2 linked regions of the Euzebya rosea genome follow. The protein of the gene in region 1 interacts with the protein of each later gene in a pairwise test. Links are inferred from orthologs where the notes say so. Each region holds a gene or a part of one and is shown in the gene's direction. Other genes may lie near its edges. The genes, in order: rsfS and CUC05_RS11325.

What was found.
Region 2: the proteins of rsfS (region 1) and CUC05_RS11325 interact in binary tests that used the Escherichia coli proteins (3 or more experiments, as listed by UniProt). The link is inferred for Euzebya rosea from one-to-one orthologs.

The regions. Positions count from the first base shown.
Region 1 is NZ_PGDQ01000005.1:16,525-23,728, forward strand. The notes cover bases 2,926-5,828. They hold rsfS (ribosome silencing factor), read left to right. Parts: upstream 2,926-4,118; coding sequence 4,119-4,538; downstream 4,539-5,828. Other genes in these bases: CUC05_RS07295 (LCP family protein), read left to right, coding at 2,926-4,066; CUC05_RS07310 (malonyl-CoA decarboxylase domain-containing protein), read right to left, coding at 4,766-5,828. Outside these bases: CUC05_RS07275 (vWA domain-containing protein), read left to right, coding at 1-756; CUC05_RS07280 (hypothetical protein), read right to left, coding at 779-1,342; CUC05_RS07285 (hypothetical protein), read left to right, coding at 1,484-1,909; nadD (nicotinate-nucleotide adenylyltransferase), read left to right, coding at 2,059-2,694; more of CUC05_RS07295, read left to right, coding at 2,696-2,925; more of CUC05_RS07310, read right to left, coding at 5,829-5,911; CUC05_RS25100 (hypothetical protein), read left to right, coding at 5,957-6,613; CUC05_RS07320 (pentapeptide repeat-containing protein), read left to right, coding at 6,668-7,204. UniProt on the Escherichia coli protein: Functions as a ribosomal silencing factor. Interacts with ribosomal protein uL14 (rplN), blocking formation of intersubunit bridge B8.
Region 2 is NZ_PGDQ01000007.1:72,789-80,088, reverse strand. Bases 2,986-5,984 are described here. They hold CUC05_RS11325 (ATP-binding protein), read left to right. Parts: upstream 2,986-3,934; coding sequence 3,935-5,035; downstream 5,036-5,984. Other genes in these bases: CUC05_RS11320 (DUF5682 family protein), read left to right, coding at 5,036-5,984; CUC05_RS11330 (DUF5691 domain-containing protein), read left to right, coding at 2,986-3,938. Also shown: CUC05_RS11340 (cell wall-binding repeat-containing protein), read left to right, coding at 1-1,027; CUC05_RS11335 (SWIM zinc finger family protein), read left to right, coding at 1,087-2,436; more of CUC05_RS11330, read left to right, coding at 2,433-2,985; more of CUC05_RS11320, read left to right, coding at 5,985-7,225; CUC05_RS11315 (VWA domain-containing protein), read left to right, coding at 7,222-7,300.

The DNA.
Region 1 (7,204 bases):
GCCAAGCGCGCCGCCCGGCCGCTGCCCGAGGACGTCGACTTCTTCTCCATCACCGCTGACGAGCAGGCGCACATGCGCAAGGCCGTCCGTCCGCTGGCCCGCAAGCTCGCGACTCGCCTGGCGGTCAAGCGCAAGCGTGCCCGCGACGGGCAGCTCGACATCCGCAAGACGTTGCGTCGGGCGCTGGGCAGCGGGGGCGTCCCGATCGACCCGGCGTATCGGGCCAAGAAGATCCATCGGCCCGAGCTGGTGCTGATCTGCGACGTGTCGGGATCGGTGGCCGCGTTCGCCAAGTTCACGCTGATGTTCACCCATGCGCTGCAGGGGCAGTTCTCGCGGGTGCGGTCCTTCGCCTTCATCGACACCTGCGACGAGGTCACCCACCTGTTCGCCGACGGCGACTTCTCCGGGGGGATGGCGCGGATGCAGACCGAGGCGGACCTGGTGTGGCTCGACGGCCACTCCGACTACGGGCACGCCTTCGAGGTGTTCGCGCGCAGGTTCCGCTCGGCGCTGACGCCGCGCTCGACGGTCATCGTGCTGGGTGACGCCCGCAACAACTACCGCGCCGCCAACACCTGGGCGCTGAAGGAGATGAAGGAGCACTCCAAGCGGCTGTTCTGGCTGAACCCCGAACCCGCCGTGCAGTGGGACTCCGGTGACTCCGTCGCGTCGGACTACGCGCTGGTGTGCGACCGGATGGTGGAGTGCCGCAACCTCAACCAGCTGGCGTCGTTCATCGAGTCGATCGCCTGATCACCCGGCGGGGGAGGGGCGGTCAGACGCCGAAGCCCGGCCCGGCCGGGAACTGGTGGCCGAGCGCGTGCATGACCTGCTGCGCGATGGCCTGGTCGCGCGGCGCGAGGGCGACCTGGTCCCACAGGATCGCGATGCGGCGTGGGTTGGCGGGGTCGACGGCCACGGGCACCTCCGTCCCCTGCACGGCGGACAGGACCTGCGGGCCCCGCAGGCTGCGGAACACACGCACCGTCACCGGCCCCCGGGCGGGGTGCACGAGCTCCAGGTCCAAGCGGAAGACCTGGCTGGCGATCGGGCCGTACTCGCTCGTCCGGCTGACCGACCCGGTGGCCTGGACCGCGGCCAGTCGAGCCGTCGTGCGCTGGCCGGACTGCGCCAGCCCACGCGGTTCCCGCAGGCTGCCCCGCCGCCCGGCCAGCACCGTCCAGATCACGCCGATCAGCCCGAAACCCCCACCCATGGGCAACGTGACGAACGACGAGAGCGGCACGGCCTGTGACATGACGACCAAGCCGGCTCCGACGACCAGGAAGACCAGGCCGCCGATGGTGTACACGTTGATCGCGAAGCGTGGCTTGAGCACTGCGGACCCCTCACCTCGATGTGCCCGTCACGCTACGCCGGTCGTTCCTGCTCGTGAAGTGCTGGAGGGTCCGACGTCACCGATCGGTCATCGGCTCGGTTCGATGCGTGATCCACGGGGCAACTGGGAACCACCCGGACCATGAGCACCGACCACGACCTGGACCGCCGCCCCGACGGCGTCGACGACGCAACCGTGCGGGCCCTCGGCACCCTCGGCGAGGCCGTCGAGACCGTCGAACGTGCCCGAGGTCACCTCTACAGCTTCCACCAGCTCTGCGGGACCGCCGACCTGAAGATCGGCGAGGCCGTCGAGCAGCTGCGGGAGGCCGGCCACGACGAGGTCGCCGACGAGCTCGAGCGCGAGATCGTGGGTCGCAACGTCCTCGACGGTCGCTGGTCCTTCCAGGTCGTGGAGGAGTACGACGACGGCTACTGGTCGGCTGTCCGCGCCGCCCACCGAGGTGCCATGGACCACCTGGCCGGCGGGGTCCGTCACATCCACGAGGCCGAGATGAAGGCGCGCCGCATCACCTCCGGCCACCCGCAGCACCGCTCCACCCCCTGACCTCGTCGGATACCGGGCCGCCCGTCGTGACTACCCGACACGCGTGGGGTGGTGGACGCAGCCGACTCGCGTGGCCCGTGACGGGTGTGGCCAGTGTGGCTGGTGGGGGTGATGTTGAAGTCACCGCCGTGTAGTTAGACTCGGTGGTCATGGCAGCGCACCGGCCACGACGCCTCGGGATCATGGGCGGGACGTTCGACCCCATCCACCTGGGGCACCTCGTCACCGCCGATCAGGCGCGCGTGGACGTCGGCCTCGACGAGGTGGTCTTCATCCCGGCGGGTGCCCCGTGGCAGAAGGACCACGACGTCACCTCCGCCGAGCACCGCTACCTGATGACCGTGCTGGCGACCGCAGCCAACCCCCACTTCTCCGTCAGCCGGCTGGAGGTCGACCGGCAGGGCAGCACCTACACCGTCGACACCCTCCGCGACCTGCGCGACCGGCTGGAGGACACCGAGCTGTTCTTCATCACCGGCGCCGACGCCATCCTCAACATCCTCACCTGGAAGGACGCCGAGGAGGCCATGCGGCTGGCCACCTTCGTCGCCGCCACCCGGCCCGGCTACGACCTTTCCGCCCTCCGCGACCACGACCTGACCGAGCGCGTCATGCTGCTGGACGTCCCGGCGCTGGCCATCTCCTCCTCCGACGTCCGTGCCCGCTTCGCCGCCGGACGGCCGGTTCGTTACCTCATCCCGAGGGAGGTCGAGGAGTTCGCGCGCAAGCACGGCCTCTACGGCACCACGGGACGCGGCCTTGCGGCCGCCGAGGTGAGGGGTTGAGATGGAGACCCTGGAACCACCCGTGACCGACACCGACACCGAGCAGCCGACCGACGAACCCGCCCCGCGACAGCGCCGGGCGGGCGGACGCCGTTCGCGCCGCCAGGCCGGCCGGCGTCGGGCCCAGCGCGCCGCCCGTCGCGCCAAGCGGCTGCAGCGCCTCGCGTCGGTCATCGCCGCGATCGGCGTCGGCGTTGCGCTGGTCGTCATCGGCTCCGTCGTCCTCGACCGCGACCCCACCGACGACCCTCCCGCCGCTGAGGACGGGCCGAGCCCGGTCGCCGCGGTCGTCGACGGCAGCGCCGCGCTGCTGGTGCGCACCAGTCCGTGGACGCCGGGCGGCGACAGCACCGGCACTCGTGCCGTCGGCCTCTCGTTGCTGGCCAACGACGCCGACGCCGGGGCATCGGTGATCTTCCTCCCCTCCGACCTGCTGGTGGAGATCCCCGGCGTCGGGCTGGACCGCCTCGGCCTCGCCCAGCAGTACGGCGGCACCGACCTGACCGTCGCCACCGTCGAGAACGCCCTCGGCATCGAGCTGGCCGGCGGCCTGGCCATCGACGACCGGCAGCTCGGCCGCATGCTTGACCGGATGGGCGGCGCCACCGTCGACGTCGAGGCCCAGCTCGTCGAACGATCCGACGACGGCACCGGGGTCCTTGCGTTCGAGACCGGCGAGCAGCACCTTCCCGGCCCCCGCCTCGCCCAGCTGTGGTCCTTCCAGCAGCGCGGCGAGACCGAGCTGGACACCTACAGCCGCCAGCAGGCGGTCCTGGAGGCGGTCCTGCCCCTGCTCGCCGACGACGGCGTCCGCGAGGAGGTGCTGGCCGACGACCTCGGGGGCTTCGACACCGACCTGGAGCCCGCGGCGGTCTCGACCCTGCTCGGCGGGCTCGGCAACGCGATGGCCGACGGCCGGCTGACCTTCCACCTGCTGCCCGTCACCCCGCTCGGCACCGCCGACGATCAGCTGGCCACCAGCTACCAGATGCGCAGCGGCGACGTGGACGACCTGATCCTCCAGCAGCTCCCGGGCGCCATCCCCGAGGGAGGCGGTGCCGAGGCCGTCCCCATCCAGGTGCTCAACGGCGTCGGCGTGCCGGGGGTCGGCCAGCAGGTCGACGCGGCGCTGGAGGGGCTGGGCTTCCGCATCGTGCTCAGCGACAACGCCCCGGACTTCGACCACGACGTCACCCAGATCGTGATCTACGACGAGACCGCCGCGATGGTCGCGGCGGCCGAGCAGGTGCGGGCAGCCATGGGCGTCGGTACGATTCTGGTGAGTCGCCAGCCCCAGAGCGTCGTCGACCTGACCATCGTCGTCGGAGCAGACTTCACGGGTGGCGACGACCGGGTACCAAGCGGCCTCTGAGTCGTGTCGTTGCCCGTTGACACGGACACTCGACCCGACACGAAAAGCCGACTTGCCGACCTCCACCGAATCCATCCCCACCACCGGTGACGCCGACCTGGACCGCATCCGCGACCAGGTCCTGACCGCTGCCGAGGCCGCCTGCGAGAAGCTGGCCAAGGACGTGGCGATCATGCACGTCGGTCCCCTCGTCGGGATCACCGACTACTTCCTGGTCTTCTCCACCACCAACGACCGCCAGCTCGGCAGCGCCGTGGACGAGGTGGAGCACCAGCTCCGCGAGCACCACGGCCGCAAGCCGATCGGTCGTGAGGGGCAGAAGGAGTCCGGCTGGGTCGTGCTCGACTTCGGCGACTTCGTGGTGCACGCCTTCACGGCGGCGCAGCGTGACGTGTACGACCTCGAGCGGCTGTGGAGCGACGCGCCACGCGTGCCGTTCACCGATCCGGCCGTGGCAGCCGCCGACGGCTGAGGATCGGGAACCCGGTTTGGGTGAATCGGCAGATGTGCTGCTACACTGCCGAACCCGCAACGGGGCTGTAGCTCAATTGGTAGAGCGCTACTCTGGCAGAGTAGAGGTCAGGGGTTCGATTCCCCTCAGCTCCACGAACGACCCGCCGTGAACCGGCGGGTTTCGTCGTTCTCGGACCAGGTATCCGGCTGCCGTGGTCGGCTGTCGGGTACGTCGGGGAAGTGCCGTCAGCGCAGCAGGGCATCCACCGCCGGGCCGGTCACGATCGTGCCGTCGGTGGCGTAGGCGTCGTGGTTGGCGGCCACCCGGTCCAGGTCGTAGCGGTAGCTGCACATGGTGCCGAACGCCCGGTCCATCCCGCGGGGGGAGGGGTCGGCGTCGGGCAGGATGCGGTCGAGGACGGCGCCGTTGCCCAGGTGGAAGCGAGCGACCGGGTCCAGGGGCTGCCCGTCGTCGCGTCGGGCCTCGACCAGATACCTCGCGGCCTGGGCAGCGGGGTCGGGGGCCGGTCCGTCGGCCCATCGGGCGAGGCCGGTGATGGGGGACAGCGTGCAGAACGTCCGGACCTGCGGCAGGTCCGCGGCGATCGTCGCGGCCACCTGCTTGATGAGGAAGTTGCCGAGCGACACACCCCGCAGGCCCGGCTGGCAGTTGGAGATGGAGTAGAAGACCGCCATCGTCGCGTCCGGTTCCGCCAGGGCCTCGCGGTGCGTCTCGAGGACCGACGCGATGGTGGTCGGCAGCGTGTCGGTCAGGGCGACCATCACGAAGATCAGCGGTTCGTCGGGCATCGCCGGGTGGAAGAAGCCGTAGCAGCGTCGGTCCGATGGCCTCACCCGGGCACGCAGGTCCAGCCAGTCGGAGACCTCGTGCACCGCCTCGTTGGTGGCGATCCGCTCCAGCACGAAGGCCGGGGTGGTCCAGTCGATGCGTCGCAGCTCGAGGAACTCCCGGGTGAACCAGGAGCGCAGCAGGAAGCGGAGGTCCAGGTCGACGCGCTGCAGGTCGGGTTCGTCGTCGACAGCGGCGAGCAGGTCCCGGCGGAGGTCCACCAGCGCCCGCGTGGCGCCCTGTGCGAGGTGCAGCCGGCGCAGCAGCTCGCGTCGAGGTGGCTTGGTGGCCCGCAGCAACGCCTGCAGCCGTTCGGTGGTCTGCTGCTCGTCCCAGGCCGCAGCCGCCGCGGTGACCGCGGCCGGCACCGGATCCATGGGCCGTCCGAGGCCCACCAGCACCGCACGTCGGCCGGCGTCGTCCAGCCCCCGGTACCCGCGGAGGATGCGCTCGGCGACGCTGGCCTGTCCCCCTTCGCTGTCGGCGTCGAGGAGGGCCTCGCACTGGCGGAGCACGGCATCGGGTGTCGTCGGTGGCGTCACGGCCGCAACGTACCGCCCGGACCCCGCGGTCACCTTGTCGGCCAGGTGGCGGTCTGCAAGGGTGTGCCGATCATGTCGGGCCGGGTGTCGCAGGGAGGGGACGGTCGCGTGGAGGCCACGGGACGTGCCGCGGTGGTGGCGCTCCTCCTGTTGTTCGCCTGGGGCTGCACGGGTGGGGACGGCGACGTCGATCCCGTCGACACCGTCGCTGTCGATCCCGGGGTCACGGCGATCGACCCGTCCGGCGACGCCTCGGAGTCGGGGGAGGGTCCGGACGCCGTCCGCGTGCTCGACGCCACCCTGTGCGAGCGGCTGCTCGACGACGAGGACTTCCTCGACGCGCTGGGAGCGGTCCCGCAGGCCCCACCGACGGCCACCGTCGAGCAGGACGACGCCCTGGCCTTCGTGACGTGCGGCTGGACCGTCACCGACCCCATCCACACCATCGTCCTGCAGGTGGAGGTGGCACGGGACGACGTCACCCGGTCCCTCTTCGCCAGCAGTCGGGACGACCCGCTGGGGACTCCCGTGGAGGGGCTGGGACTGGCCGCCGCGGTCTCGGAGACGGGGTCGTGGAACGTCGATGTCGCCGAGGACGTGCGCTTCGGCTACTTCCCCGTCGCCGCCACCGAGGCCCCCGACGCCGACCGGGCCCTGGTCACCATTGTCGCGACGCGCCTGGCGGAGGAGCTCGAGCGGTGATCCCACCGGACGGGGACACCCGCCGATGACACACCCTCGACCTACGGTGGCGCGATGACCGACGTGATCGTGGACGAGCATCTCACCGACCTGGAGGGCCTGCACGGCGCCGAGCTGGTCGGCTGCACCATCGAGGGGGTGACGGCGGAGGGGCTGTCGCTGGCGGGTGCACGGCTGGAGTCGTGCCGGTTCGTCGACTGCCATCTGCGTCGCGCATCGTTCGTCGGCACGCGGATGGACGACACGACCTTCCTGCGCACCAACCTCGCCGGGGTCGACTGGACCGGTCTGGAATGGTCGGCGTTCCGCATCGGACCGGGCCTCCGCTTCGCCGACTGCACCCTCGACTACGCCACCTTCCACGGCGTGGCGCTCACCGACCTCGTCGTCCACGCCTGCCGGGCACGGGAGGTCGACTTCGGCAGCTGCGACCTGACCGGCGCCGACCTGCGTTTCACCGACCTCACCGATGCGCGCTTCGACGGCGCGACCCTGGTGGACGCGGACCTGACCGGCGCCGTCGGCTACGACTTCGACCTCACCGACGTCAGGCATCGCGGCTGTCGGGTGTCGCTGCCCGAGGCCGGCGCG
Region 2 (7,300 bases), on another replicon or contig:
CCAGCAGGACACCCCGCCGAGTCCGACGCCGACGCCGACGCCGACCCCCAGCCCCGGTGAACCGGGCACCAGCCGGCTGCCGGGGAGCAGCGCCGGTGACGCCGAGGACGTCGCCAACCAGGTGTGTGAGTTCCTCGTCCCCGACGGGACCGGGACCCAGGTGGCGATCGCCCGCAACGACGACTTCGCCGACGCCCTCGCCGGGTCACAGCTGCCGTTCGTGCAGTGCATCCTCTTCACCGACGGCGGTCCCGACGCCGACCTCGACCCCCGGACCAGGGCGGCCGTCGACCGGGCGCTCGGTGGCGACGGGGTCGTCTACCTGCTCGGAGGGACCAACGCGGTGTCGGTGGCCGTCCAGGACGAGCTGGACACGGCGGGCTACGAGACCCGGCGCCTGTTCGGACCCACTCGCTTCGAGACCGCGGAAGCCGTCGCCCAGGAAACGATCTTCGACCTGATCCAGGAGGGCCTGCCGCCGCGTGACGTCGTGGTCGGGTACGGCCTGAACTGGCCGGATGCCATCACCGCCGGGGCATGGGTCCACGCCCGTGCGGGCGCCCTCCTCGTCCTCACCGACACCGGCACGCTGCATCCCGCAGCTGCCCGCATCATCGACCAGGCGGCTCCCGACCGCACCGTCCTCGTCGGCGGGGAGGGTGTTGTCGGCCCGGCCGTCGAAGCGGTCGTCCCCAACCCCCAGCGGGTCGCGGGGATCAACCGGATGGACACCGCCGTGGCCATCGCCGAGGACCTGTGGCCCGACATCCCGGCATCCGGCGAGGACTTCGTCTTCGTCAACCTCGACCGGGCCGACGCCTGGACCCTCGCCCTCGCCGCAGCCCCGCTCGCCGCAGCCATCGACGGCCCGCAGCTCGGGGTGCGGACCAGCAGCCTGCCGGCGGAGACCGAGCAGTACCTCATCGACTCGGGCCTCACCACGCCGCCCAGCCGGGTGGTCCTCGGCGACCTGTCGTTCATCGACAACGACGTCGTGTCGTCCATCGAGGTGATCACGGGCGGCTGACCGCCCCCGGGCGGCCGGCTCGGAGCGGTGTCGCAGGGGAACCGTAGGATCGCTCGTCGATGGTCGACGAGCGATGGGGACCCCAACGGGTGCGGGACTACGCACCCGATGCCAGCTCCTTCGCGGCCGCGAAGAAGCTGGCTCGGTCGGCTGCGTGGTCGGGCCTCGGACGGCTCGACCAGCTGCTCTGGGGCCGATGCCAGGGCTCGGGCGCGACGCCGTACCGGGTGAGCGTCGACCTGTCGGGGCCTTCCGTGACGTGCACGTGCCCGTCACGGAAGCAGCCGTGCAAGCACGGGCTGTCGTTGTTGCTGGTCTGGCTGGCCGACGTCGACGGGTTCGGCAGCACCACCGACGCCCCCGAGGACGTGCTGGCCGCCGCCCGGCAACGGGCGTCCCGGGCGGTCACCGAGGACCGACGGGCACCCGTCGACCCCGAGGCCCGGGCCCGGCGCGTCGCCAAGCGGCTGGCCCTCATGGACGGCGGCATGGTGGAGCTGCGCCAGTGGTTGGATGACGTCATCGTCGACGGGCTGGCCGCCACCCGGTCCAGGCCCCACGCCTGGTGGGACCTCGTCGGTGCCCGCCTCGTCGATGCCCAGCTACCGGGCCTTGCCGACCGTGTGCGGGCGTTGCCGACGACGATCGCCGGACGGGACGACTGGGCGTCGGTCCTCCTCTCCGAGCTGGGGCGGCTCCACCTCACCGTGGCCGCATGGGAACGGCGGGGCGATCTGCCGCAGGCCGACGCTGCGGACCTCCGCACGTTCCTCGGGTGGGCACGACCGACCGCCGAGGTGCTCGACGGCGAGCGCCTGGCGGGGGAGTGGACGGTCCTCGGCATCGGCACCTCCGACACCGGCCGGGTGGTGGAGCAGCGCACGTGGCTGCACCATCCCGTCGAGGGCCACGTCATCCTCCTCGACTTCGCGGGCGGTACCGCCACCCCGCCCACACCGCAGCTGCTCGGCAGCATCCTCGAGGTCGAGATGGCGATGTACCCCGGACGGCCACCCCGGCGGGTCCGGTTCGCCGACGACCCGGTGACGGTCGGCGAAGCCGACGAGCTGCCGGTGTCGGAGGAGGGCTGGGCTGCCGCACTTCGGTCCGTCGCGGACCTGGCCGCCGATGCGCCGTGGCAGGACCGGTTCCCGTGCACGGTCGCGGGTGTCCGGCTGGTGGACGCCGACGCCGACAGCCCACGCGTCGTCGACCGGGCCGGCGGTGCGCTGCCCGCGGTCGGGCTGGACCCGTGGGCCACGCTCGCCATCACCGGCGGGCGCCCCGCGACCATGTTCGGCGAGGTGCTCCACGACGCCTTCCGACCGCTGACCGTCGCCATCGACGGACGGCTGCTCGCCGTCCCGGTCCTGCAGGACACCGCTCGCTGGCAGGACCGAACGGCATGACCGAGGACTGGCGGTGGAACGACCTGGTGGCCCATGCCACGCTCGGCACCGGTCGTCGTGGGGACCTGCCCCGGCGGACGCTCGTCGGCCTCGACCTGCCCGTCGACGGCACGGTCGAGGATCGGCTCCTGCGGACCGCAGCGGCCGCGTGGGCCGCCCGCCGGACGAGCCTGCGGCCGCAGCCGGTCGGATCCGTCGACCCGCGGTGGGCGGCCCCGACCGAGGAGTCCCTCACCGTGGCCCCCGGCCCGGCGCTCGAGCTGCTCGACGCGATCCTGTCCGGCCTGGTGGCCGGTCCCGACCGGGGGGCACTGCTGACCCGCTGGTTGGCGGAGGCGGCGAGCGCCGGCTGGCGCATCGCCAGCCACCACCTCACCGACGTGCTCGACGAGGTACCGCGCCCGGTTCCCGCCGAGGCGGTCGCCGCCGTCGGCCGGCAGGGCCGCTGGTTGGCGTCGCTGGGCCGGAGCCGCTGGGCCGACGCCCTGATCGATGTCGCCACCGCGGAGGAGCAGCTGGCGATCGGAGGACGCCAGCGCCGCGTGGCGGCCACCCGCCTCTGGTCGGCCGCCCCCGACCGCGGCCACGCGATCGTGTCGCAGCGATGGGGCCACTGGCCAGCGGCCGTGCGCACCGACGTGCTCGAGGCCGTCGATCACCTTGTCGGCCCCGACGACGAGGCGTGGCTCGAGGCGGCCCTCGGTGACGAGACGCCGCGGGTTCGCCACGCCGCCGCACGGGCCCTCGCCACCCTGCCCGGCAGCCGCCGAGCCGACCGCATGGCCGACCGCCTCCCCGGCATGCTGCGGGTCGAGCGGCGTCGGCTGCGGACCGACACGGTGGCCATCGTCGACGTCAGGCCGACGGCCGCCGACCTCACCGATGCGACGGCAGCACCCCCTCCTGTCGGGCTGACGGCCTGGTGGCATGCCCAGGTGCTGTCGGCCGCGCCCCGTCGGGCGTGGGAAGGCGTCGTCGGATCACTCGACGGGGCCGTCGCGGTCCTCGGTGACCACCCGCTGCTGCTGCTCGCGGCGGCTCGCGCGGCCGCCGACCAGCGGGACGACACCTTCGCCGATCGCCTCCGCCCGTTGCTGCTCGCGACCCACGAGGCGCCCCTGCCCCCCGGATCGGTCCTGCCGCCCGGCGGCGATCGGTGGATGGAGGGGCTACGGGACCTCCTCGCGCTCGTCGCCGGGCCGTGGCCGGCGGCGCTGACCGACGAGGTCGTCAGCTGGTGTGCGACCCACCCCCGACCGGGGACGGCGCTGGGGACCATGGCCACCCTGCTGGTCACGCGCGCCGGCCCCACGCTGGACGACCGCCTCGCCACGGCCAGGCCCTCCGGCCCCCACGCCCGGATGGTGGCGTCCGCCATCGACCGCATCCGGCTCAGCCGTTCGTTGCACCGGGCCATCGACACGATGACGTCGGACCGAACGGCGACCGCGGAACCCCACGCAACCACTCCAGACACGATCCCGACCGGAGACGCCAGATGACCGACCGCCCCACGCAGCCACCGACGGCCCAGCGTGCGCACGCCGAGGACGCCTTCGCCGACGAGCTGGCCGCCATCGCGGCAGCAGACGACCGGCCTCGTCCGCCGTCGTGGCAGCTGTCCCCGTGGGCCGTCGCCCTCTACCTGCTCGGCGGCACCCTGCCCGACGGCACCGCCATCGAACCCAAGTACATCGGCCGGCGGCGCCTGGTCGAGGTGGCCATCGCCACCCTCGCGACCGATCGCGCCCTGCTGCTCCTCGGCGTGCCCGGCACGGCCAAGACGTGGGTGTCGGAGCACCTGGCGGCGGCCATCTCGGGCCGGTCGACGCGGATCGTGCAGGGCACCGCCGGCACGCCGGAGGACGCGATCCGCTACGGCTGGAACTACGCCTCGTTGCTGGCCAAGGGACCGTCGGCGGAGGCGATGGTCCCCTCGCCGGTCATGCGGGCCATGCAGGAGGGATCCGTCTGCCGCATCGAGGAGCTCACGCGCATCCCGGCCGACGTGCAGGACGCCCTCATCACCATCCTGTCGGAGAAGTCGATGCCCATCCCCGAGCTCGACACCGAGGTCCAGGCGGCCCCCGGATTCAACGTCATCGCCACCGCGAACGACCGGGACAAGGGCGTCAACGACCTGTCCTCCGCGCTCCGTCGCCGGTTCAACACCGTCGTCCTTCCGCTTCCCGACACCGTGGAGGCGGAGGTCGACATCGTGCGAGCCCGTGTCACCTCCCTCGGTGCGTCACTGGCCCTCCCGGCCGACCTCGACGCCCTTTCGCAGATCCAGCGGGTCGTGACGATCTTCAAGGAGCTGCGGGAGGGACGGACCGTCGATGGTCGCGCGACGGTCAAGACTCCCTCCTCGACCCTGTCGACCGCAGAGGCGATCAGCGTCATGACCAACGGGCTGTCCCTCGCGGCCCACTTCGGTGACGGCCGGGTCTCGGCAGCTGACATCGCCGGCGGGATCCGCGGGGCCGTCGTCAAGGACCCTGTCCAGGACGCGATCGTGTGGACGGAGTACCTCGACACCGTGGTCCGGGACCGGGACGGCTGGGACGACCTGTACGCCGCGTGCCGGGAGCTGGGCTAGGTGCCGACCGACGACGTCGTCGTCTGCGGCGTCCGCCACCACGGGCCCGGTTCGGCACGGTCGGTCCTGACCGTGCTGGAGCAGGTCGCACCCGCGCACGTCGTCATCGAGGGCCCACCGGAGCTCGACGGCATCGTCGGGTGGGCGGGGGACGCGGACCTGGTCCCGCCGGTCGCGGCCCTGGTCTACCGGCCGGACCTGCCGTCGCGGTCGTCGTTCTACCCGATGGCCACGTTCAGCCCGGAGTGGAACGCGCTGCGCTGGGCGGTCCGCAACGACGTGGCCGTCTCCTTCGCCGACCTGCCGGCAACCCACGAGCTGGCCGACAGCTACGACCGCGACGACGAGCCCGAGACGTGGATCGACCCCATCGGACAGCTCGCCGCTGCCGCCGGGTACACCGACGCCGAGCGCTGGTGGGAGGACGCCGTGGAACACCGCCACACCGCGGCGGAGGGGTTCGCCGCCATCACCGAGGCCATCGCCGCCATGCGTGCCGGCCACACCGACGACCCGCACCTGCGACGCCGCGAGGCCGCCATGCGCCGGGTGCTGCGCCAGGTCATGGCGTCCGGGGAGGGGCCGGTCGTCGTGGTCTGCGGGGCCTACCACGCGCCGGCGCTGACCCCCGACCGGTTCCCGACCAGGACCGCCGACACCACGACGCTCAAGGGGCTCCGTCGGCAGAAGGTCGCCGTGACGTGGGTGCCGTGGACGTCGGGACGGCTGGCCGCGGGATCGGGGTACGGCGCAGGGGTCACCTCACCGGGCTGGTACGCGCACTGCTACGCCACCGACGACGACCAGCGGGTCGAACGCTGGATGGTCAAGGTCGCGCGTGCGCTGCGGGACGCCGATCTTCCGGCCCCCACCGCCTCGGCGATCGAAGCGGCGCGCCTGGCCAACAGCCTCGCGTCCCTGCGAGGCCGTCCCCACGCCGGTCTCGTGGAGTGCACCGACGCGGCGCTGGCCGTGCTCTGCGGTGGACGGTCCGAACCGCTGCAGGTGATCCACGACGAGGTCGTGGTCGGCCACGAGATGGGGAGCGTGCCCGACGGGGTCCCCCAGGTCCCGCTCGCCAGGGACCTGGACGCCGCGGCCCGGTCGGCCCGCCTGCGACGGACCGCGGAGGCGAAGACGATCGTCTGTGACCTGCGCACACCAGCTGGTGCCGCCAAGTCCATCCTGCTGCACCGCCTCCTGCTGCTCGGCATCCGCTGGGGTCGGCACGCTGACGCCGGCGGCACGACGGGAACCTTCAAGGAGGGCTGGACGCTGCAGTGGACGCCCGAGCTCGCCGTGGCCGTCATCGCCGCGTCGGTCCACGGCGGCACCGTCGAGCAGGCCGCGACCGTCCGGGCCGTCGAACGGGCACGGAACGCCGAGCACCTCGTCGACGTCGTCGACCTGCTGCACGAATGCCTGCCCGCGGACCTGCCCGAGGCGACTGGTGCCCTGGTGGAGGAGGTCGACCGCCGGGCGGCCACGACCCACGACACGTTGCACCTCATGCGCGCCACCGAACCCCTCGCCAGGGTGTGCCGCTACGGCGACGTGCGCCAGCTCGACACCAGCCGGCTGCGTGACGTGCTCGACAGCTTGGTCCGGCGGATCTGCGCCGGCCTCTCCACCGCCGTGGTCGGGCTCGACGACGACGCGGCCCTGCAGGCCCGCAGGGGCATCGACGCGGTGATCGCCGCCGTCAGGATGCTCGACCATCCCGCGCTGACCGGCATGTGGGTCGAGGCGGTCGCCAAGCTGGTGGACCGGCGCCGGGTCCACGACGGCATCGTCGGGCGCACGGTCCGCTACCTGCTGGACGGCGGGCACCTCCCGGCCGAGGACGTGGCCGCGCGGGTCTCGCGTGCCCTGTCGCCGGCCCGCCCCGCTCGCGACGCGGCCTCGTGGGTCGACGGGTTCCTCGACGGCGACGCCGCGCTCCTGCTGCTGGATCCGACCCTGCTGGGCATGCTCGACGGATGGATCAGCTCCGTCGACGTCGAGGTCTTCGACGACCTGCTGCCGTTGCTGCGCCGCACGTTCTCGCGGTACACGCCGACCGAACGCAACCACATCGGCCAGCGCGTCCGACACGGCACGACCCGTGTGGCGGAGGAACGACCGCTCGACCCCGACGTGGCACCGCGGGCGATCCGCCGAGTGCTCGAGCTCTACGGGGCCGCCACGTGACCCCCGACCACACGCCCGACCAGCCCACGCCCGACCAGCCCACGCACGACCGGGACACAGGCGACCCGGCTGCCC